Regions from separate parts of the Cupriavidus sp. MPR-AND1C genome, predicted to be linked through region 4. Evidence: predicted binding sites of a transcription regulator. Region 4 holds the regulator's gene; each other region holds the start of a gene.

Region 1 (5,935 bases), on a different contig from region 4:
CGGACCACGCTGGCTGCGTGGCCCCTACCCGCCAATCGATTGACATAGCGCAATGCCGACGCGTCCGTCACGCCGTGCGCAGCGTGAAACTGCTGAAGTGCGATGCCAGCCTGGCGATATCGTAGCGGCCAAGCGAGGCGCTCGCGCCGCCGCCGCGGCACGCCTGCAACGCCCAGTGCGTCACGCCAAGCGCGGCGATCCGTTGCGCCAGCGCATGCAGCTCGGCGATATCGAACAGGCCGGCGTGCCAGGTGGTGCGGCATTCGCCCGCCACGCCGCTGGCAAGCCACCGGCGCAGCGATTCCCAAGCCCTCTCCCCGCTGCCCGGCACCCGTGTAATGGCCTCATACCGATGCAGGGGTGCCTTGAGATCGAGGCCGATCCAGTCCAGCCGGGGCAGGATGGCGGCCAGGCGATCGGGGTACATGCCGGCGGTATGCAGCGCAACCTCGAACCCCCCGGCCCGCACGGCCTCGATGGCACCGGGCAGTCCCGCCTGCAGGGTTGGCTCGCCCCCGGAAAACACCACGCCGTCGAGCAGGCCCCGCCGCGCCTGCAAGAAGGCCTGCACATCCGCCCAGGCAATGGCGGGCGGCACGCCAGCATCCAGCAAGTCCTGGTTGTGGCAATAGCCGCACCGCCACGGACAGCCCTGGCAGAACAGGACGGCGGCCAGGCGGCCGGGGAAGTCGATCGTGGTCAGCGCTGTCATGCCGCCGATACGCAACGTGGCCGCGTCGCGCCGGCGCCGGGCCGCCGCCGCGCATACGTCAGGCGTCGATGGCATGGGGTTGCGAGAAGAAGCGCCGCTCGCGGTGCTCGCCCTGCTTGCCGGTGTTGAAGCTGGAGACCGGGCGGTGATAGCCCATCACGCGGGTCCAGACCTCGCAGGGTTGGCGCTCCTCGTCGCGCAGCGCGGCGCTGCAAGGTTGGAATTGCGTGGATGGCGAGGATTGAGCTTGGTGAGTCATCAGATTTACTCCGTCTTGAGAGTGGGTTGAAAAAACCGGGGCATGAAAAGAACAGCGGATCCTGGTCAGGCGGCGATCGGGTCCCGCTTGCGCGCGAGGATCTCTTCGTCGCACCGCGGGCAGAACGGATGCTCGCCGGCGAGGTAGCCGTGCGTGGGGCAGATCGAGAACGTCGGCGTCACCGTGATGTACGGCAGGCGAAAGCGCGTCAGCGCGCGCCGCACCAGTTCGCGGCAGGCCTCGCCGCTGGACAGGCGCTCGCCCATGTACAGATGCAGCACCGTGCCGCCGGTGTACCTGGACTGCAAGGCCTGCTGCCGCGCCAGCGCCTCGAAGGGGTCGTCGGTCCAGCCGACCGGCAACTGCGAGGAATTTGTGTAGTAGGGCTGTGCGGCCGTGCCGGCCTGGCGGATCTCCGGCCAGCGCTTGCGGTCTTCCCGTGCGAAGCGGTACGTTGCCCCTTCGGCGGGGGTCGCTTCGAGGTTGTAAAGATGGCCGGTTTCCTGCTGGAAGGCCACAATGCGCTCGCGCACATGTTCCAGCAAGCGCAGCGCGAAGGCATGGCCCCACTCCGACGTGATGTCGTGCCGGTCAGCGGTGAAGTTGCGGATCATCTCGTTGATGCCGTTCACGCCCAGCGTCGAGAAATGATTGCGCAAGGTGCCCAGGTAGCGCTTCGTGTAGGGGAACAGGCCCTGGTCCATCAGGTGCTGGATCAGCGTGCGCTTGTTCTCCAGGCTCTGCTTGCCCAGATCCAGCAGGCGGTCGAGCGCACGCAGCAGCGCCGCTTCATCGCCGGCATGCAGGTAGCCCAGGCGCGCGCAATTGATCGTGACCACGCCCACGCTGCCGGTCTGCTCGGCACTGCCGAACAGGCCGTTGCCGCGCTTGAGCAGCTCGCGCAGGTCGAGCTGGAGCCGGCAGCACATGGAGCGCACCATATTTGGCTCCAGCTCCGAGTTGATGAAATTCTGGAAGTACGGCAGCCCGTACCTGGCCGTCATCTCGAACAGCCGCGTGGCATTCTCCGATTCCCACGGAAAATCGCGCGTGATGTTGTAGGTCGGAATGGGAAAGGTGAACACCCTGCCCTTGGCATCGCCTGCCGTCATCACCTCGATATAGGCGCGGTTGATCAGGTCCATCTCTTCCTGCAGGTCGCCATAGGCGAACGGCATTTCCTGGCCGCCGATGACCGGCACCTGTTCGCGCAGGTCTTCGGGGCAGGTCCAGTCGAAAGTCAGGTTGGTAAAGGGCGTTTGCGTGCCCCAGCGCGACGGCACGTTCAGGTTGTAGATCAGCTCCTGGATGCACTGGCGCACCTGGCCATAGGACATGGCGTCCTTGCGCACGAATGGCGCCATATAGGTGTCGAACGACGAGAACGCTTGCGCGCCGGCCCATTCGTTCTGCAGCGTGCCGAGAAAATTGACGATCTGCCCCACGGCAGAGGACATGCGCTTGGGCGGCCCGGCTTCCACCTTGCCCGGCACGCCATTGAAGCCCTCATGCAGCAGTGTGCGCAGCGACCAGCCGGCACAGTAGCCGCTGAGCATGTCGAGATCGTGGATATGGATGTCGCCGCTGCGGTGGGCGTGGCCGATTTCCGGCGCGTAGACATGGGACAGCCAGTAATTGGCGGTGACCTTGCCCGCCACATTCAGTATCAGCCCGCCCAGCGAATAGCCCTGGTTGGCGTTGGCATTGACGCGCCAGTCCGCCTTGCTCAGGTATTCGTTGATCGCGGCTTGCACGTCGATCAGGGCCGTGCGGTCCTGGCGCGGCCCTGCGTGCTGGCTGACCTCCCCGGGCAGGCAGGCAACAACGGCTTCGGTACAGTGCTCCATCTATTCCCCCGATAACATTCACACTAAATGTGGGGATAGAGTACCGGTCAAACACTATATCTAGATTGACGGAAAGCAAGCGTATGGCATGCCGACCTGTTCTCGCTGGTATCGGCGCGGGGCGGATCGCCGCGGCCATCCGCCCCGCGCTTACCGTTGCGCCGCGCTCAGGCGCCCTTCCGGCGCGGTCTGCGCCGGTGCCTTGGCGGCGAGGCCCAGTACCACTTGCAGCGCCATCGAGAGCGCGCCGACGATAAACACCACGTCGCCGAAGGTGCGCACCCAGCGCAGCGTCTGCAGGATGGGCTGCTGCATGAAGGCCTCGCTGCGCGCATACCACAGCCCCTGGCTGACGCTGGCGTGGAACTGGATGATGCCGATGGGCAGCAGGCTGGTGCCGATCATGAGTACCAGGCCGGCGTTGAGGCCCCAGAACGCTGTCTTCGCCAAGCCCTGGTTCAGTACGTAGCCGGGCCGCACATAGCGCAGCACCAGCAGCGTGAAGCCCAGCGCCAGGAAGCCATAGACCCCGAACAGCGCCGCGTGGGCATGCACCGCCGTGGTATTCAGGCCCTGCACGTAGTACAGCGAAATCGGCGGGTTGATCATGAAGCCGAATACACCGGCGCCCAGCATGTTCCAGAACGCCACGGCGACGAAGCACATCAGCGGCCACTTCAGGTTGGCCATCCACGGTGCCCGGTCCTTCAGGCGCCAGTTTTCCCAGGCTTCATGGCCCAGCACGATCAGCGGCACCACTTCGAGCGCGCTGAAGCTGGCGCCCACCGCCATCACCGGCGTCGTGGTGCCGGCAAAGTAGAGATGGTGGAACGTGCCAGGCAGGCCGCCCAGCATGAACAGCGACGCCGACGCCAGGCTGGCCGCCGTGGCCATCGGCCGCGACACCAGGCCGAGGGTGGAGAAGATAAAGGCCAGCGCCGTGGTGGCGAACACTTCAAAGAAGCCCTCGACCCACAGGTGCACGACCCACCAGCGCCAGTATTCCATCACCGACAGGTTGGTGCGCTCGCCGTAAAACAGGCCGGCCCCGTAGAACAGGCCGATAGCCACCACCGAGGATGTCAGCAAGGCCAGCAGGTTCTTGTCGCCGCCCGGCGTGCGCAGTGCCGGCGCGATGGCGCGCAGCATCAACACCAGCCAGAACAGGATGCCGGCGAACTTGCCGATCTGCCACAGGCGGCCCAGGTCGACGTACTCGTAGCCCTGATGCCCCAGCCAGAAGTTAAGGTTCTCGGGCATAAGCTGCGCGATCGCCAGGTAGTTGCCTGTGAACGATCCCACCACGACCACCACCAAGGCCCAGAACAGCACGTCCACGCCAAGCTTCTGGTACTTCGGGTCCTTTGCGCCGTTGATGAGCGGTGCCAGGAACAGGCCGGCAGCCAGAAAGCCGGTAGCGATCCAGAACAGCGCGCTCTGGATGTGCCAGGTGCGCAGCAGCGTGTATGGGAACCACTTCGACAGCTCAATGCCGTAGAAACGCTGCCCTTCCACCGTGTAGTGAGCCGTCAGGCCGCCGATCAGCACCTGGAACACAAACAGCGCCACCACCAGGAACAGGTACTTGCCCAGGGCGCGTTGCGACGGCGTGAGCGCGAACGCCGTAAGCGGGTCGCGCGCGGCCACGGCGGGCGGTGCCTCTTCGTGTCCGCGCAGGAATGACCAGGCCCATACCAGGAAGCCAACACCCGCAAGCAGCACTACCACGCTGGCGATGGACCAGATGATGTTCTCGCTGGTGGGCTGGTTGCCGATCAGCGGCTCGTGCGGCCAGTTATTGGTGTAGGTGGCAGTGAGGCCGGGGCGTTCGGTGGCGGCGGCCCATGCGGTCCAGAAGAAGAAGTGCGTCAGCTTCACGCGGCGTTCGGCGCTGGGCAACGTGTTCTCCTTCATGGCGAAGCTTTCGCGGCTCTTGCGCAGCGCCGGTGCGTCGGAGAACAGCCGTTCGTAGTAGGCGGCGGTGGCGGCAATGGCCTGCGCTCGGCGCCTGGAGACGGTGAGCACGCCGCTGTCCTGGTCGGCGCGGTTGCCACGGTACTCGGCGCGGAGCTGCTCGCGCAGCGCGGCCTGGGTTGGCCCGTCGAGCGCGGCATAGGTGCGGCCGTAGGTATCGCGCGCGGCCAGGTCGAGCCAGGCGGTGAGCTCGCGGTGCAGCCAGTCGGCAGTCCAGTCCGGCGCCTGGTAGGCGCCGTGGCCCCAGATGGAGCCGAGCTGCATGCCGCCGACGGATTGCCATGCGGTCTGGCCGTCGAGGATATCGTCCTTGCTGAACAAGGCGTTGCCGTCGGCACTAACGACTTGCTGCGGAATCGGCGGCGCCTTGCGGTAGACCTCGGTGCCGTAGTAGCCAAGCAGCGAAAAAGTGACCGCCACGACGGCGATCAGGGTGAACCAGAGTTTTTTATATTGTCCCATGATGGGTCTCGCTGTGATGCGTGTGCCTGTCGCGGCGGGATCAGGCGTGGGCCGGGGCGGCTTGCTCAGCGTTGTCGAACAGGATGTTGTTCTCGAGATGGATGTGTTCCATCAGGTCTTCGCGCAGGGTGCGCAGCCCCAGGTACAGCGCGCGCCAGGTGTTGCACGCGGCGCGGGGCAAGGTGATGTCGTTGGTCAGCGCATTGAGACGTTGCAGGGCCTGCCCGTGCTCGTCGTGCTCCATGCGCATGACCGTGATGGGGCCACCCGCCATGGCGCCGAGTTCGCGCGCGAGCAGCGGGAACAGGATCTGCTCTTCCTTCTGCATATGGCTCTCCAGCTCCTGCTGCATGACGCAGAGGTGATCCGCCAGGCCGAGCGGGCAATCCTCGCGGTCGCCATGCACTTGCTCCACCCGGCGCGCCAGGCGGATCAGCTCGGGCAGTTGCTGCCGATGCACCTCGTGGTAGCGCGCGAGGATGTGGGCGATCAGGTCGGCCGCGCACGCGCTGCCCCAGTCGCGGCCGTCACGTTGCGCCTGGGCTTGCAGCGACAGCAGGCTTGCCTCGATGGCCTGCGCATCCAGGCCCGCGGCTTGCGCGGCCTCGCCCAGGGTCTGCTTGCCGCCGCAGCAGAAATCCAGCTGGTAGTCGTGAAACACGCGGGTGGCGCCGGGGATCT
Region 2 (5,935 bases), on a different contig from region 4:
TGCGGGCTAATATGCGGCCAAAAGCATAACTTGTCCGGGTCGCCCAGGCTAGGGGGGCCGCCGATGGGGAAAACCCGGATGCGCGAGCCTGGCCGGAACCTGCCGATGGCCTCTCACGGCGCCTTGCCTACCAATCCCGCACCCGGCCCGTATCCGCATGCACGAACTGCTCCTGCGGATAGAAGCCCACCCCGCCGGCGCGCAGCGAGAGCGCGGCGTCGCGCAGGTCGGACAGCGCAACGCCGGGCAGGCGGATATCGATGGCCTTGCCGTCCATATGCAGGCTATGGCTGGCCACGCCGCCACCGCGCGTCTGGCGCAGCCGCGCATTGGTGGCGGGGCTGCGATAGCCGGAGATGACCTGGAAGGGGGCCGCGCAGCACAGCGTTTGCCTCAGGCGGTAAAGCAGCGCGAACAGTTGCGGATCGATCACGCCGACCTGGCCCGAGTAGTGATCGCGCAGGAAGTGATTGAGCGCGGCCAGCGACTCGGGCACGAACTGATCGCCGACGGCGTAGACCAAGGCGATGCGCTCACCGGTGTGGGTGTGCTCGAAAGACAGGCTGCGGGCATCCGGCAAGCTCGCCAGGGCCGCCAGTGCCGCCCGGGCCGGCAACGGCAGCAGCGCGCCAGCCAGCACAAGCCCGCCGGTGTGCCGCAGAAACAGGCGGCGAGGATCGCTGGGCGGTTTGGTCATCGAAAGCACTCCCCTTTGGCGCAATGCAATGGCTCTATCTTGCCTGCGTGCTGGCCAAGGCGGAAGCCCGCAGGCGGGCGGACCGTTGCCGTAGCGCCTCGTCAAGCACGCTGTCCAGCCCATAGATATCCGGGAAGAAGTAGACGCGAGCGTCGGCCTTGACGATGGCCGTGCCGTACGCAAGCACCACTGGCAGGGGCTGGCGCAGCCGCAGCGTGCTGGATTCTCCCTTCTCCATGGCCTCGCGGATGCGCGCCTCGGTCCAGCCGGGCGTGTCCTGCAGCACGAAGCCAGCCAGCGCCACCGGTGCCTCGACACGGATGCAGCCATGGCTCAGGTCGCGCCGGTCCCGCGCGAACAGTTGCGGGGTGGGTGTGTGATGCAGGTAGATGTTCTCGTTGTTGGGGAAGACGAACTTGATGTCGCCAAGCGCATTCATCGGCCCTGGGCGTTGCCGTATGCGCAGCTGGCCGCGCTGGACGGCATCCAGGCTGGCGGCCGACAAGGTGGTGATCACCTTGGCGTCGCCACTGACGAACTCGAAGCCTTGCCGCTCGAAATAGCCGGGATCGCGGCGCAGCCGGGGCACGGTTTCCGCGCGCGCGATGGACGGCGGCACGTTCCAGTAAGGACTGAATTCGATGAAGCGCATGTCCTCCTTGAACAGCGGCGTGCGCGTATCGAGCGCCTTGCCCACGATCACCTTCATTTCCACCTTGACCTGGATGGCCCCGTCGTGGATTTCGTAGGCGCGCAACACGAACTCCGGCACGTTGACCACGATCATGCGCGGGCCCTCCAGCAGGGGCGTCCAGCGCAGGCGCTCCAGCGTCAGTTCGATCTGCCGTACGCGGCCGGCGAGCGGCGCATTCAGTTGCGCGAACGTGCCCGCGCCGATGGCGCCATCCGGTGCCAGCCCGTGGCGGACCTGGAACGCCTTGATGCCCTCCACCAGTTCGCCCTGATAGTGTTGCGGGACGGGCGTGGCGGCGGGCAAGTCGCCGAGCGCGATCAGGCGCTGTGCCAGCACCGGCAGCCCGGCGTAGGCCTGCCCGGGCACCAGCTTCCTGCCGGGCAGCGGCGGCAGCGGTGCCTGCCAGGCCGGGTGGCCGGCCAGCGCGCGGTAACGTGAAAGCGCCGCGCGCAGGCTTGCGTAGAGCGGGAACGACGGCGCCGCCTGCCGGACCGCCTCGGGCAGGTCCTGTCCGGCGATGGCTGCGCGCAGCAGGCGCGACGAATCGAACTGCCGGTCCGGCGCCGGGGCAAATTTCTCGTGGATCGTGCCGGGATCGACCCGGCCGCCGTGCAGGTCGGCGAGATAGCGCTGCATCGCCGCTGTCAGCCTCTCGTCAAGCGAGGCGGCGGCTTCGGGTGCCAGCGGCGGCCCATCCGCAGCCTGGCCCAGCGCGCGGCGCAGGCCGTCGGCATCATAGTCGCGGGGTTCCAGCCCGTCGGCCGTGGCGCCGTCCAGGATGCCGGCGGCCTGCCAGGCCAGGGCATTGGGATGACCCTGCGAAAACCAGAGCGCAGAGGGCGCGGAGGGCGCGGCCAGCGCGATGCCATGGCAACTCAAGGCCCACGCAGCCAGCAGGCCGGCGAGGACCCGGGGCGCGGCCACGCCGTTGCGTCGGATCCGGCAAGCGCCTCGCATCAGCCCGCCCGTCGGCATGGAGCCCGTCGTTCAGCCTGTCGCACCTGTCGCAGCCGTTGCTCGCGGGGCGCCCTCATTCCTCGATCTCGCTGCGCACCATCAGCACCGGCTTGTTGCTCTTGTGCACCACGCCTTCGGACACACTGCCCATGACCAGGCGCCGGAAGCCGCGGCGGCCGTGCGTGCCGATCACGATCAGGTCCGCATTCCAGTGGTCGGCTTGCTCCACGATCGTGGTGGAGATCTGCCCGGGGGAAACGGGCTTCTCGAGGATCAGCGTCGAATGCGGGATGCCGGCATCCGCCAGGCGCGTGGCGGCCGCTGCCAGCGCATCGCGTCCCGCGGCCAGGATGCCGTCCATCAGTTTGCGGGGGTCGTAGCTGCCCGCCGTGAAGAAGATATCGTTGTCGTCCGCCACGAAGAGCACCTTTACCTCGCTGCCGGTCGCCTTGGCCACCGTGATGGCCTGGCTCAGGGCTAGGTCCGAAGAGCGGCTGCCGTCCACCGCGAGCAATATTCTCTGGTACATGGTCCGTGCCTCCTGGCTGGATGTCGCCATGTTGCAATGTCGATAGGAAAGCGCGCATGCCAGCGGCTTCCATCAGCAGCTTAGAGCGCTGGGCACGGGACGTATTGATGCACGTCAAGCCACCTGGGCGATGCGCGCAAAGCGCGCAAACGGCGCGGTACCCGGGAAAGCAGCGAATGCCATGATCTACATCAACACCACGCTTGCCCGGGCGTACAAACTGGAAGCGTCGGCTGCAAGCTGCGGCGCCTGTCTTTTTTTAGCGGGAGGTACAAGATGTACAGCAAGATCCTGGTTGCCGTGGATGGCAGCGAGTCCGCCGATCGAGCGCTGGAGGAGGCGCTGCGCCTGGCCGCCGCGATGCGCTCGGAACTCACCGTGGTGCATGTGATCGATAACAGCTACCTCAGGTACGAGGTCGGCTACGTCGACCTGACAGACCTGCGTGCCGGCCTGCTCGAAGGCGGGCAGATCTTGCTGGACGAAGCCAAGGCCAAGGCGGCGGCTGCGCAGGTGACATGCAAGACGCTGATGGTGGATGAAGCCCTGGCGCTGGGCGACGTGGCCAACGCCATCGAGCAGGTGGCGCAGCAGACCGGGGCGGAGCTGCTGGTGCTGGGCACGCACGGCCGGCGTGGCGTGCGGCGCCTGCTGATGGGCAGCGTAGCCGAAGCGCTGGTCCGGCAATGCCGCCAGCCGGTACTGCTGGTGCACGCACCACAGACTGAGGCGAGGGCCGGCGCAAAGCCGGCATCAGGCGCGCCGGTAGCGCCATGACCTCCACGTTGCCGGCTGCCGCCAGGCGGCGGCGCCTGGCATGCCGGGCGCTCGCCGGGGCTGCCGTGCTGTGTTGCGCCGCAGGCCTGCCGGCGGCCGCTTGGGCGGGTTCAGCCGCCGACAAGCGCGTGCTGGATGCCGAGGAGCTCGATGCACGCTGCGAAGCCGTGCTGGCGCGCCTGACTGCGCGCAACCCCGGCGCGCGGGCCTTGGTGGACAAGGCCAGCGGTGTACTGGTCTTTCCCGACGTGCTCGCCGGCGGCGCGGTGGCGGGCGTGCAGCAGGGCGACGGCATGCTGCGTGGCGCAGGCGGGGACAAGGCCTACTACCGGCTGGTTGGCGCCTCGCTCGGGGCGCAGGCGGGCATGGCATCCAAGGCCGTGGTGCTGGTGTTCCTGACCGGGCAGGCGCTGGAACGCTTCCGTGCCAGCCAGGGCTGGACCGTGGGCGTGGACGGGTCGGTGTCCGTCCTGAGCCTGGGCATCGGTGCCAGCGTGGATAGCAACACCGTGCGGGGCGATATCGTGGGCTTCGTGCTGACCAACGGCGGCATCATGATCAGCCTGTCGCTGGTCGGCACGCGCATAACCCGGATCGAGAGCTGAGGAGCCATTGATGGAAAAGATCCTGATCGTTTATTACTCGCGCACCGGCACGGCGCGCCAGGCCGCAGAAGAACTGGCGGCGCAATCCGGCTGGCCGCTGGCGGAAGTCGGCGACCAGGCCAGCCGCTCCGGCTTGCTGGGCGATGCGCGCTGCGTGCTGGATATCTTGTTGCAGCGGCATGTAGGCTACCGCTACGCCGGCCCGGCGCTGGACGATTGCCAGCGGCTTGTCATCGTCGCGCCCATCTGGGTCGGCCACCTGGCCGCGCCCATGCGCAGCTTCCTGCGCGACCACATGCCGCTGGCCTGCAAGACGTCGGTGATCTGCGTGATGGCCCGGCAAGGCGCTTTCAGGGCGGCAGAGGAGATCGCCCGCCTGGCCACGCAGCCACCGTCGCCGGTACTGGCGCTGCTCCAGGCCGACGTGGCCAGCGGGGCGGCCACGCAGGCCCTGCGCGCTTTTGCCGAGCAGGTGGAAGCCGCGAACGGGCGCAGCGGCGCCGCGCAGCGCCCGGCATGGCTATCGCCCAAGGAAGCCTGAGCGGGCAAATTTCCACGAAATTTCCACGAAGCGCCATCAGCCGGACAGAACGGTCTCGCCGATGCGCACCACATGGCGCCATTCATCGCTGCCCAATGGCTCCTGCGCGCGCCGCTGCCACTCCAGCACCTGGAGATCCGCCTCGGAAGGATCGCCGCCCCGGCGCGCGCGCGTGACGATCCGTTCGCGCAGGGTGGCCAGGCTCGCATGGCAGTCGACGATGGAAAAGTCCGCTCCCCGGCGCGCGGCCAGCGACGCGAAGCGCAGCCGCTCGGCCCGCGCGAGGAAGGTCGCATCGGCAATCATGGGGAATCCGGCGCCGCTGCCCAGCCGGCAGATTGCCAGCAGCCTGCGGTAGACGCGGGCGGTGCGTTGCGCCGTGTACCGGTCGCCGTGCGCAGCCGGCTTGCCAGGTGCATCGGCAAGTTGATCGCCCGGTTGATTGCCCTGTTGATCGCCATGTGCAGGCGCAAGGCGTTTGCGCTCCACATCGGCGCGCACGCGCACCATGGCCGCGGCCAGCGCCAAGTGGTGGGCAACGGTGCTTTTGCCGCTGCCCGAGAGGCCATGCATGATGGTGATCGCGCCCGGATTGCGCGTCAGCGCGGCGCTGGCCAGCGCAAGCAGATCGTTGCAGCGCATCTGAGCCGCCGCCATTTCCGCGGCGGTACCGGTTCCCGCGGCGCCGCGCTGGTGCGCGCGTTCGAGCAGCACGCGGGCGCGCACCACGGCGCGCAGCGCCGTGTAGAACGGCAATATCGCCAGGCCGGCATAGTCGCCGCTGCACTCCAGATAGGTATTGATCAGCCGGTAGGCGAGGTCTTGCCGGCTGGCATGGAGCAGGTCCATGAAGACAAAGGCGGTATCGCTGATGGTGTCGATCCAGCGTAGCCCGGCATCAAACTCCAGGCAATCGAATGGCGTGGGCTCGCCGTCGATCAAGGCGATGTTGCCAAGGTGCAGGTCGCCGTGGCACTCCCTGACATGGCCGCTTGCCAGCCGTTTGGCAAATGCCGGTTGCAGCGCTACGGCCCGCTCGCGCAACAGCGCCGCCAAGCGTGCCGCCGCGCCGGTGTCCGAGGCGAGGGCGGCAACGCCCGCCATGGCTTGTTGCGCCACCGCCGCGATCCGTGCC
Region 3 (5,935 bases), on a different contig from region 4:
GCCAGCAGCAGGATCCCGGCAAGAATGAACGCAGTCTTACTGGCCGAGAGGCGCATCGCGTGTCACTCCCGCGTCTTCAGTACCGCGACCAGGTCGAGGTGCCGCAAGCGCCGCAAGACCAGAAGGCCAGCGGCCAGCGCAGCGCATGCCGCCGGCAGCATCGCGAAGAAAAGCGTTGCCCGCTCCAGCGCAAGCGGCATCCGGAATGCGTCCCGGTCAAACACCGGCACCAGCAATGCGCAGAGCCCATAGCCCACGGCGATGCCTAGCGGCAGCGCGGCGGCCGTCAGCAATGCCTGCTCTCCGATGAGGATGGTCGCGACTTCTCCCTGCGAAAAGCCGAGAACCCGCAAGCTAGCGAGCTCATTGCCGCGCTCGGACAGCGCAATGCGGATATTGTTGTAGACGACCCCAGCTACGATGACCGAGGCAAAGCCCGCCAGGACCAAACTCGATATCACGAAGGTGCGGTCCAGAGTGCTGCCGATGCTCTCGAGCACGGCACTGCGCACGATCACCGAACTGATTGCGGGCAGGCGTTTCAACCTGGCATACAACTGTTGCTCCTTGAGCGTGTCGATGCGCAGATAGAGGCCACTGATGGCAGGGCTTTCCCCTAACTGCCGGGACAGCGCGTGCCGCTCTATATAGGCGCTGATGCCAAGCAGGTCATCAACCGTGGCGACCACAGGCAGCGTGATGACGTTCCGGCGCCCCTCCAGCAACTCCGCCTCAACCCGATCGCCAATGCCGATGTGCAAAGTCTCAGCCAGTTTGGCAGATACGACCAGGCCATCGGAGCTGACACGCTGGCGGCCTCCCGTATAACCAACCACCTCGCGCAGATCCGCGCCGGCGTCAAGGCCCGTGAGTTCGACACGCTTGGCACGGTGGCCATGGCGCAGCCAGACTGGCGTCATGCGGAAACCTTCGGCCCTCATGACACCCGGCAGTTGTACAACATCGAAAGCCGCAGCTGCAGGCTGCGCCTCGTTGAAGAACAACGTAACGTCGTCGTGCTGTACCTGGCCGAACTGCAAGTCAAGAATCTGCTTGACGCCGTCCAGCCCGAACCTGCCCACCACCATGAGCCCGACCGCCAGGGCAATCCCGGTCGTTGACAGCATGGCCTTGCCGGGCCGGCGAGCCAGGTTCCTGACGATCAGCCGCAACTGAATTGGCATTGCGCGGAGCACGCCGGCACGGTCCAGAAGGCTCGCTCGAAAGCCCGCAGGCAGCTCCGGCCGCATGGCCTCGGCGGGGGGCAGCCTGGCGGCGCGCAGCACCGCGGCACCAGCCCCGACGATGGCCGCGGCCACGCTGGCCAGCACCGCGACGATCAGCGCGCGCGGGCTTATGGTCGCCTGCAGGTTGGGAAAGTGAAAATACTGGCGATATAGGTCAACCATTAAGGTCTCGAAGTAGAGGCCCGCCGGTATCCCGGCTGCAACACCAATCGACACGGTGGCGAGCCCGAAGCGCAGGTACTGAAAGGCAACCGTGCGGCCGCCGTAGCCAAACGCCTTGAGCAGCCCGATCTCGGCACGCTGCATCGTGACGAGCCGGCTAAGCAGCGTGTACAGCAGGAACGACGACACGGCAAGAAACAGCACGGGCACATAAGTGGCGGTGATACCGATCTCTGCCAGTTCATCGGACAAAAAACGATTGGATAGCTGGTCTTCCCTGCCATAGGCGCCCAGGCTGCCATAGCGCGCCAGGAGGCGGTCGAGCGGATCGATGAGCTGGCGCGCGGTGACACCGGCATCGAGCGTCAGCGCGATATCATTGAATGCGCCTTCCATGCCAAAAGCGGACGCAACTGCCTCGCGTCCCACCCACACCACACCAAAGCGGCGGTTGTCCGGGAAGACCATGCCCTGCCCGACTTCGTAGACATACTCAGGGGACATCCCGATCCCGACGATAGCCAGATTGCGGGAGCGGCCATTGAGTATGGCGGTGATGCGGGAACCGACCTCCAGGCCGTTGGCGGCGGCAAAGACGGCACTGGCCACCACTTCGTCTTCCCTGGCCGGGTTCGGGAAATGGCCGCGCAGCAGGAACAGGGCATTCACCACCGGTACGCCGCTGGCGGGAAGTGAGACCAGCCGCAAGGTGGCGGGCTCGCTGAAACCCGGCACATCGGCAGTCACGTCACGCACAATTCGCGTTTCGACACCGCGAACCCCTGGCAAGGCACGTATCTCGTCTACCATCCCGAGCGGCGCGCGCTTTACGTTCGCGAACACATCGGCAAAGCGGTGACCTGTGTAATAACGGTCTTGGGCGATCGCCAGCGACTGCCAGGCGCCGTACATCCCCACCAGGACAGCGATGCCGCAGGCAACCACCAGCGCGGCTGCGATCACCTGCCCGCGCAGCCGCCAGAGATCGCGCCCCAGCATCTTCCATAAAGCGGTCACCATGACAGTTCCGATGGTCTGGCGCGTGCCGCATTGCGCTCGATGCCCGTGATGGCGCCGCTGCTGATATGGATCACGCGGTCGGCCATGGCCGAAATGGCGGCGTTATGCGTGATCACGACGGTAATGGCACCTAACTCGCGGTTTACGAGTTCAAGCACTTCCAGTACCAGCTTGCCGGTCTTGTAATCGAGCGCGCCAGTTGGCTCATCGCATAGCAGGATGTCAGGCCGTTTGGCGATCGCGCGCGCAATCGCCACGCGCTGCTGTTCACCGCCCGATAGCTGCGCCGGGAAATGATTCTTGCGGGGCGCCAGCCCGACCATCTCCAGTGCTTGCAGCGGATCCATCGGTTGTATGGCGATTTCCGTGACGAGCGCGACGTTTTCGAGCGCGGTCAGGCTGGGGATCAGATTGTAGAACTGGAAGACGAAGCCGACATGTTCGCGGCGATAGCGGGTCAGGCCCTCGTCATCGGCCTGGGTCAGGTCGTGATCGCGATAGACGACGGTGCCGGTGCTCGGGCGGTCCAGGCCGCCAAGGATATTCAGCAGCGTCGATTTTCCGCTGCCCGACGCGCCGAGCAACACCACGAACTCGCGGCCGAACAGATCGAGGTCGACGCCCGCCAGGGCGTGAATCTCAATTTCGCCCATGCGATAGCTCTTGCCGACATGCCGGAGCCGAAACAGGGCTGCCTCCCGCCCGTTCGCCACATCGCTTCCAGCGGATTTTGTGGCAAGGGCCTTCATCCTGTTCTCCACTCCGCGGGCGTATGCCCCGCCGGAGAAACATGCTCATTCTGTCTTGGATGGCACCTTTACCAGTACAACCGGGCATTCCGCATGCGCAATCACACGTCCTGCCACGGAGCCGACAATCGCTTCCAGGAACGCGCCCCGGCCATGGGCGCCCATGAGGATCGCCTCAGCCTTGATGGATCTGGCATAGTCCACAATGCGCTCCGGCGCGAATCCGACCAAGCTGTGCTCTTCAAACGGCACCCCTGCGCCACGCAGGATTGCGGCCACGGATTGCATGACCTTGGCGCTTTCTTCCGTGTGCCAGGCGTCAATGTCCTTCTTGCTGATAAAGGACTTCACCTCGCCCGAAAGGTCTGGCAGGCAGTGCACGACATGGACGGAGAAGCCGTCCTTGAATAGCCGTCTGTCAGCCAGGCATTGCGCCGCAGCATCACTGTAGGAGGAACCGTCCGTAGCCAACACGATATTTTGCATTTCCGCCCTCAATTGCCGATGTCCGTTCTTCGATTTCCATTCCTTGCCGCGCGTTAATTGCGCCAATAGAAAATTCAGCGCCTTCGCACTACATCCTGAATGGCCCCATGATTACTAGTTTAGCTACATCCAGCAGTGGACCCGCCCTTGACGCAGGTCGATCTTCGACGCCATGAGCCTGCCGTGGCCCGGCTTCCGCGATTCGCCCCGACCGGATGAACTGCTGCAAAGGCTTGATCGCTGCCCCCTGGTTGTTAGACGCTGCCCATGATCTCCCCCGGCCTTTATGTCGACAGAAGGCGTCGAATCCATAGATACCATTGTGGCCACATCGCGATCCGAAATTCGGACCGCGCCGCTACACCGGCCAGGTCTCTTGCGAATCCCGGCAGCCTAGCCCACCACTCATTCTAGAAGTAGCTACGGAAATTGAAATAAATTTAGGCAACGGTCCGATCTTAAGCAACTGAAGCCACGCCCAGACGAAGCCAACGTGAAAGCCTGCGGGTGACCAGCGGGCGTTCTCAAACGGCTTTGTGCCCGCCCGGGCCGCTGACGCGAACAGCGAGCCCGCCCAACTCCACCGACTGACTGACCTCGATCTCCAACTGGTGAAATGCTGCAATGCGTCGTACGATTGACCAGCCGAGCCCGCTGCCGCTCTCGCTGCTACCGGGAACCCGGAAGAATCGCTCTCCGAGTCTGCGGGAATCGGCGTCAGCCAGCCCTGGACCGCTATCTTCGACAATGCAGACAACTCGCCCACCGTGCTGCTGCACGCCCACTCTCACCCGCGCAAATCGGGGACTGTATCTCAGCGCGTTGTCGACCAGGTTGCGAGCCAGGACGGCCAGCAGCGCCTCGCTGCCGGGAGGGTTGCAGGATTCGGTGGCTTCGAACTCGAGACTCTGATTCTTGCTAATCGCCTTCGGTGCCAGTTTCGGCCACCACCTGCTTAACCAGGGCCCTCAGGTCGACTTCGGCCATAGTTGGGGCTGCGTTGGCTTACAGCCTCGACAAGATAAACAATTGCTCCACTGCGGCTGCTCGCATTGAGTAGCGCGCTGGCTCTTGCCGCCTGTGGCGGTGGTGGCGGTGGTGGCGACGGATCGTCGAGCAGCGGCAGCAGTAGCAATAGCAATACCGGCACCCTGAGCGTGTCGATGACCGACGCGCCCGCCTGCGGCATTGATCATGTCTTTGTCACCGTCGACAAAGTGCGAGTCCACTCCGATCCCAACGCCAACGCCAACGGCACTGGCTGGGTTGACGTCACGGTCAGCCCGGCACGACGGATCGACCCGCTGTCGACGTTCTTCAATCGATGTACCCGTGGGCGCGACCATCAGCTCAATGGCCGTTTAGTTTATTCAACCTGACATTCGTGGTTGGATTGGCGAGTGTCGGAGATGGGTCGTGAACGATCATAGCCAACCGGCACACCGCCCCTCCGTTAAGGGCCATCTCCCGCCGTTCGCCTTCGCGCTCCGGCAGACATTTCAACGGCTGCCGGGCCACGAATTGCAGACGCTCGTCCGCCGTCCGCATGTGCCCAATACTTGCGCGGCGACATGCTGTGCTGCCGTGTGTTCGCAGCGCCATCGCGATGCCAGCAACCCAAGACGGCTGCGGGGGGACACAGGATCGATATCCATTGTGAATGACCTGGCCCAGGCTGCGACACCGTCCACAGGCATCGGCCTTGCCAGTGCATATCCCTGGCCTGCGTCGGCCCCAAGAATTGCAGCCGCTTCAACCAGATCCATTGTTTCCAGGCCCTCGACGACGACAGTCAGATCAAGGCTTTTGCCCAGGTTGATCAGCGAGCCGATAAAGCCAATGATTTTGTCCGGATTTCGGCCCGCGTCGCGTACAAGGCCCTGGTCGATCTTGACGGTATGGAATGGCAACGAGCTCAATCGTAGCAGGCTGCTATAGCCAGAGCCGAGATCATCCATCGCCAGCCCTACACCGAGCGCTGCCAGCGCGTGCACGCCAGCATCGTGACGCTCCTTGTCTCCGTACGGCCTGTCTTCCAGCAGCTCCAACTTCAGTCGCGCCGGATCGAACCGGTGCCGCTGCAGCGCGTCGGCCACCCAGTCAGCGCCGGCGGGCTCGATCAGCAATTCGGGGGGCAGGTTGACGGACACATCAACCGACAGGCCGTCGTCATCCCATCGGCGCGCCTGGGTCAGGGCGTAGTCGAGCCCGAGCTTGAACAATCGGATCAGGTCGTCACGCCCGTAACAAGGCAGAAAGGTGCCCGGCCCG
Region 4 (5,935 bases):
CAGCAGCACGCGCGGCGGCTTGGACGACACACGGCGATGGATCAGCTTGCCGTTGACCCGGACCTGGTCGGCCGGCAGGATACGCTGGCCGATGTGGGCAGGCAGGCCATTGACCGAAACCCGGCCCTGAAGGATCAACTCTTCCATTTCCCGGCGCGAGCCCAGTCCACCTTCAGCGAGCACCTTGTGCAGCTTGGGCGCATCGTCGTCTGCGGACAGCTCGCGCACCGGCTTGACCCGGGCCTGCGGACCGCTCGACTCTTCCTGGTCATACTGACCGGAAATGACAAAGCGGAACAGGTCCTCACCGCTCGCAGCAGCGGCGGCAGGCGCCTTCTCAGGCACACCAGCGCCCGGGCGCTGCATGCCGCCCCTGCCCTTGTTGCCCTTGCCTTGCTGACGCGGGCCGCCTTGCTGCCCTTCGGCGCTACCGCGGCGGGCCGCGCCTTGCGGCTGCTGGCCTTGCTGCGGCTTGCGCTTGCGGGCGCCATTCCCGTTCGGGTTGGCGCGAGCGCCATCGCGCTGGCGCTCGCCCACGGCTTCGCTTACGCCTTCGGCAGCGTCACCGCCGAAGTTGCGGCGGCCTCGCGGCGCCGGGCGCTCGCCCTGCTGCTCGCCGGCCTGCGCTGACTCGCCTTCTGCGGGCTTGCGCTTGCCACGCGTGCGTCCCTTCCTTGCGCTGTCGCCACGCGCGTCTTGCGCGGCGCCCGCATCGGGGCTGCCCGCAGGGATTGCCGCCCCGCCGTCCGCGGCACGGTCGCCATCGCGGTCCTGCGCGGCCTGGCGGCGCGTGGCCACCAGATTGCGCAAGCCACGGCGCAGGCCCTTGCGGCGCGGCGCGCCATCGGTGCCATTGCCGGCATCACCGGCCGGCGTATCCGCCTGGCGGACGTCTTGATCAGAATCGGACAAGGTATTCACATTCGGATGTTGCATGGTGTTCAGTTGGACACGCGCTGGTCGTGCTCGTCGTGCTCGCTGGGGTGCGCCGGATTCGTCGTGGACGCCCCCGGGACTTCGGACGCCTGCTCGCCGGAGGCCACTTGTACGTGGTAACCGTTGGCGGGCGTGTCCGTTTGCTCATTTGTTTCACCGTCTTCGACGGCTTGCTCCTCGGCTGTGCCGCCGGATTGCGCACCGGGGGACTCGCCGGCCACCGGCTCGCTCGCCGGCTCACTGCCTGGCCCGGGCGTCGCCGGCACGTTCACCACGGCTTCGGTGGTGGGTGTAAACCCGACCTCTACTTGCGCCAAGGCCTCCTTCCTTTCAAACGCATCCACCAAATCGGCGATGCCGTCTGTGGCGCCGGCCGCAAGACCATCGAGGGCAACCACGCCGGAAGGGATCGGCTCCCCCTCTCCGGCATCCGCCACAACCAGCGCGGCAGCGCTAGCCTGATCATGGCCAGGTTCCGCGAATGCCTCTTCGTCGCTATCCGCCGGCACCGTGCCCAGCGCCTCGAAATCAATCGGCTCCTGATTCAGCAGCGCGACCTGCGCCTGGGCCTGGATGTCTTCCAGCGGCGGCAATTCATCGAGCGTGCGCAGGCCAAGGTCATCAAGGAAATTCTTGGTGGTGGCATAGAGCGCAGGCCGTCCGGGCACGTCACGGTGGCCGATCACCTCGATCCAGCTGCGATCCTCGAGCTTCTTCACGACTTCGGTGCTGACCGCGACACCGCGGATTTCCTCGATATCGCCCCGTGTGACGGGTTGCCGGTAGGCAATGATCGCCAGCGTCTCCATCACGGCGCGGGAGTACTTGGGCGGCTTTTCAGGATTCAGCCGATCCAGGTACTCACGCATGACAGGGCGGCTCTGGAAACGCCAGCCACTGGCCAGTGCCACGAGTTCCACGCCGCGTTGCTCCCAGTCGCGGCGCAGCTCTTCCAGCAGCACGCGAATGGTGTCGGCACCGACGTCGTCGGCAAACAGCCGGCGCAAGTCATTGACGCGCAAGGGTTCCTGCGCGCAGATCAGCGCGGTCTCGAGGACGATCTTCGCCTCTTGGGTATTCATGTTGATTGCGTGCAGCCTGTCTTTGCACCTGCGCCCCGGTTGATCCCGGGCGCACTGGAGATTGCGGGTTCAGCGGTAGGGATTGCCACCGCCATCTGGCCGCGCAGCCAACCGCATGCTCGATGCATGCCAGCCGTGCGCCTTCTTTTATTGCATCGGGTGCCGGACCTGACCGGCAGGAGATCGCCCGGCCACCGGCTTTATCTGCCGGTCGACGGAGCCCTTGCGTCGCGCCTTCCCCCTGATGTGGCGGACCTGTCCGGCACGGCGTTTATCGTCGAACGCACCGGTTGCAAGAAAATACGGATATTGGGCCTGCTGACCTATTTCACCCCGCCCTGCCGTGACTGGTCTTTTGAACCGAATCTTTTTAACCGGACGGCGGATGGGGAACGGTCCCTGGCGCTGATGCCTGCCTGGGTGTTCCTGGCATGCATCCCTGATGCAGCGGATGCTACCTGACGATGCCACGATGAAACACGCTGCGCGATATCGCTGTTCTTGCGATTGTATGGCATTCCCTGGCAAACCTGCAACCGATTCGCGCAGCTAGCTCAGCGCAGAAGTGACAAATACACCACGAAACGGCGCTTCAGAAGACAAGGCAGAATCCATGCGCGGCAAGCGTCTCTGGCAAAAGCAGTGCACGCGCCACCCCGGCCAAGCCAAAGGCCACCACCGCAAGGCCAGCGCCAGCCCGCAACGCCGGGCGCCGCGAAAGTTGCCTGAGATAGCCGGACAGGCCCGAGATCACCAGCAGGTTTGGCAGGGTGCCAAGGCCAAACACGGCCATCACCAGCGCGCCCGACGGCGCATTGCCGGCCAGCAACGCCATGGCAAGGGCGCCGTACACCATGCCGCACGGGACCAGCCCCCAGGCTAGCCCCATGCCGTAGCGCCGCAGCAACCGGCCCTGCCCCTGCGCCCGGGCCACAGCCGGCAAGCGCGCCCCGACGGCGCCAAGGCCGCGCAGCAAACCGCCCGCGCCACGGGCGGCGAGCCGCTCCAGCCAACCCGTACCCATGGTGCGCCCGCGCAACATCCACAAGCCCGACAGCACCAACATCACGCTGCCGATCCCGAACAGCCAACGCTGCAGCGGCAGGTACTGTGCCTTCCAGACACCAGCGCCAAGGGCGCCCAGCAAGGCCCCCAGCACCGCATACATGCTCAGCCGCCCGGCATGCATGACAAGCAGTTCCAGCAACCAATGGCCGGGACGCCGGAGCACCGTGGCGGGCACGCGCGCAACGCCGCCCTGCTCCGCCGCCAGCGCGATCCCGCCGCACATGGCGGCGCAGTGCACGCCGCCCAGCAAAGCCAGGGTAAATACGCTGATAAGCACGCCTATGGTCAACTTCTCCTCCCAATCACACAATCGCAACGTCCGACGCGGTAAAATGCGGCGAACGCGCCCCCGCAGTTCCAAGAGGCGCTATCAACATGAAGCTTGGCGCCCGCGCACACCAGTGCGCTCGCGCAACATGACGACGGGCACGGCAAGCCGCGCTGCACAGATAGCGCACTGCCGCAAGACCCGCGCGCCAGGCCGATGTGGATAGCGCTTCCAATCGACGACTCTCAACGTCAAGCTCTCAACTCAATGCGCCTGCCACATCGCGCTTGATTGACTGCGCTAAACCGACAGGCCCCAATTGCTCACCACCATTCCCATTACCGAGATGTCGCCCCGCTGCTCCACTTGCTCGCTCGGCCAGCTCTGCCTGCCCGTCGGCATGTCGCAGCAGGACCTCGAAAAGATGGATACGCTGGTCCAGGACCGGGTGCGCGTACGCAAGGGCGAAACCCTGTACCGCCTCGGAGATCCTCTCACCGCCGTCTACGCGATCCGCTTCGGCACGCTCAAGACCCACCTGACAATGGAAGACGGCCGCTCGCAGATCACGGGCTTCCACCTTCCCGGCGAAGTCGTCGGCCTCGACGGCCTTGGCGAGATGCAGCACGCTTCGGACGCCACCGCACTGGAGGATACCGAAGTCTGCATGGTGCGCTTTGGCGATCTCCAGACGCTGTCCAACGTCCTGCCTTCCCTGCAGCATCAGTTCATGCGCCTGATGAGCAAGGAGATCTCGCAGGACCAGGTCATGTTGATCACGCTCGGATCGATGCGTGCCGAGGAGCGGCTTGCCGCTTTCCTGATCAACCTGTCCGAGCGCTTGTCCGCGCGCGGCTATTCGGCCTCCGAGTTTGTGCTGCGCATGAGCCGCGAGGAAATCGGCAGCTACCTGGGACTCAAGCTCGAAACCGTCAGCCGCCTGTTCTCGCGCTTTGCGGAAGCCGGCCTGATCCAGATTCGCCAGCGCCACGTCAAGCTGGTCGACATGGCGGGGATCAAGCAGATCGTCAACAAGTCCTGCTGACGTGCTCGTCGCGGGCCACCCTCGCCCGCGGCGGCTCGCCGCGATACCGCGCCTGCTGGCCTGAACCGGCAAGGCGCGCATCGCATTCACTCCAGCTCGTCCGTGTCCGCCAGCCGCGTGGGCATGGTGTACAGCGTCAAGCCGCTCGACAGCGAGCACAGCACCCACGCGATCAGGAAGCCCACGGTGTAGACCGCCTCCCGCGATGCCTCGACCGGCTGGCCGAAGAAGCGCAGGTCGCCGGGATCGACCATGGAGAATACCAGCGCGGTCGTCAGCCCGGCGACCAGGAAAGCGGGCCACAGCACCCACATCAGCCAGCGTAGTCTCATGATCACCTCGCTTGCGCCGCGACCGGCGCTGCCTGGCGTGCCCCGCTGCCCGCCTTCTCGACCACCAGGCCGTGGCGAGCCACCCCCTCCTCAATGGGCGGATCCGGATGGGTCATGGCCAGCCAGATCGTGACCCCGCAGGCCACCATGGCCACGAATGGCCCACTCATCAGCAGCCACGGCCATGGCTCCTTCCACCAGGGATTGCTTTGCTGCGTCATCTGGCCTCCTCTAGATCTAGATCGCGTATGTTGCGTGCGGATTGGTGCATCCAGCGTCTCAGCCGCCTCATAGATTGCGCGGCACGATAAAGCTGGTGCTCTGTCGAATCTCCGCGCCATGACTCCCCGCGCCCTCGTCGGGCACCGCGGTCACTGTGACCTCGATCTTGTGCGTGCCCTGCGCCGCGGACTCGATCGGCACGCGCACCCGCACGGGAATCAGGCGATTGGACGTGGGCTCCAGGTTGCCCGCAGCGTGGTCATATTCCACGACCAGGCCCTTGAGCTCATCGCTGCCCGCGCTGACGGCGACGCGCATCGGCGCCTCTGTCGTGTTGATCAGCTGCAGCCGGTACACGTTTTCGATCCAGCGCCCTTCCACTTCCCGCCCCAGCGCGCCGCGGTCGCGGATGATATCGACCTTGAGCGGCGTGCGCATGGCCAGCGAGACCATGAAGCCGGCGACCAGCGCCAGCCAGATCAACGAGTAGATCACCGTGCGCGGCCGCACCAGGCGCTTGCGCGCCACGGTCTCGGAGAGCGCGCTGCGCATGGCGTTCTCAGAGGTATAGCGAATCAGCCCGCGCGGGTAAGCCATCTTGTCCATGACCTGGTTGCAGGCGTCAATACAGGCGCCGCAGCCAATGCAGTCGTACTGCAGTCCATCGCGAATATCGATGCCAGTAGGACAGACCTGCACGCAGATGCTGCAATTCACGCACGAGCCCAGCCCGGCAGCCTTGTGGTCCGCCTTGCGCGAGCGGCTGCCGCGCGGCTCGCCGCGGCCCACGTCATAGGTGACTACATAGGTGTCGCGATCCACCATCACGCTCTGGAAGCGCGCATACGGGCACATGTACTTGCAGACCTGCTCGCGCATGAAGCCGGCGTTGCCCCAGGTGGCAAACGAGTAAAACAGCATCCAGAACGTCTGCCACGGACCGAGCGAGAGGCTCAGCACCTGCGCGCCGAGCGTGCGGATG

What was found. The regulator FNR, encoded in region 4, switches genes on or off when oxygen is low (the NO sensors DNR and NnrR bind a similar motif). The targets are predictions, from matches to a motif close to TTGATNNNNATCAA.
Region 1: AC1RWI_RS12605 (ribonucleoside triphosphate reductase) is a predicted target of FNR. The motif match lies at 2,884-2,897, and genes of this name have one in related genera.
Region 2: AC1RWI_RS25195 (universal stress protein) is a predicted target of FNR. The motif match lies at 2,982-2,995, and genes of this name have one in related genera.
Region 3: AC1RWI_RS22605 (universal stress protein) is a predicted target of FNR. The motif match lies at 3,812-3,825, and genes of this name have one in related genera.

Annotation. Positions count from the first base shown of each region.
Region 1 covers NZ_JBXASU010000018.1:3,273-9,207, reverse strand. The annotation lists gene AC1RWI_RS12615 (anaerobic ribonucleoside-triphosphate reductase activating protein) at 68-787, opposite strand; gene nrdD (anaerobic ribonucleoside-triphosphate reductase) at 771-971, opposite strand; gene AC1RWI_RS12605 (ribonucleoside triphosphate reductase) at 1,037-2,818, opposite strand; gene AC1RWI_RS12600 (nitric-oxide reductase large subunit) at 2,969-5,254, opposite strand; gene ytfE (iron-sulfur cluster repair protein YtfE) at 5,295-5,935, opposite strand, start outside.
Region 2 covers NZ_JBXASU010000055.1:24,399-30,333, reverse strand. The annotation lists gene mepK (peptidoglycan L,D-endopeptidase MepK) at 128-697, opposite strand; gene AC1RWI_RS25200 (L,D-transpeptidase family protein) at 732-2,315, opposite strand; gene AC1RWI_RS25195 (universal stress protein) at 2,422-2,877, opposite strand; gene AC1RWI_RS25190 (universal stress protein) at 3,154-3,654, shown strand; gene AC1RWI_RS25185 (lipid-binding SYLF domain-containing protein) at 3,651-4,259, shown strand; gene AC1RWI_RS25180 (flavodoxin family protein) at 4,270-4,800, shown strand; gene AC1RWI_RS25175 (bifunctional aminoglycoside phosphotransferase/ATP-binding protein) at 4,837-5,935, opposite strand, start outside.
Region 3 covers NZ_JBXASU010000045.1:18,823-24,757, forward strand. The annotation lists gene AC1RWI_RS22590 (efflux RND transporter periplasmic adaptor subunit) at 1-56, opposite strand, end outside; gene AC1RWI_RS22595 (ABC transporter permease) at 63-2,429, opposite strand; gene AC1RWI_RS22600 (ABC transporter ATP-binding protein) at 2,423-3,178, opposite strand; gene AC1RWI_RS22605 (universal stress protein) at 3,224-3,664, opposite strand; gene AC1RWI_RS22610 (ATP-binding protein) at 4,189-4,602, opposite strand; gene AC1RWI_RS22615 (DUF4382 domain-containing protein) at 4,717-5,043, shown strand; gene AC1RWI_RS22620 (EAL domain-containing protein) at 5,164-5,935, opposite strand, start outside.
Region 4 covers NZ_JBXASU010000066.1:20,894-26,828, forward strand. The annotation lists gene rluB (23S rRNA pseudouridine(2605) synthase RluB) at 1-936, opposite strand, end outside; gene scpB (SMC-Scp complex subunit ScpB) at 942-2,018, opposite strand; gene AC1RWI_RS27545 (hypothetical protein) at 2,145-2,480, shown strand; gene AC1RWI_RS27550 (sulfite exporter TauE/SafE family protein) at 2,611-3,375, opposite strand; gene fnr (fumarate/nitrate reduction transcriptional regulator Fnr) at 3,674-4,399, shown strand; gene AC1RWI_RS27560 (hypothetical protein) at 4,486-4,731, opposite strand; gene AC1RWI_RS27565 (hypothetical protein) at 4,734-4,952, opposite strand; gene ccoG (cytochrome c oxidase accessory protein CcoG) at 5,020-5,935, opposite strand, start outside.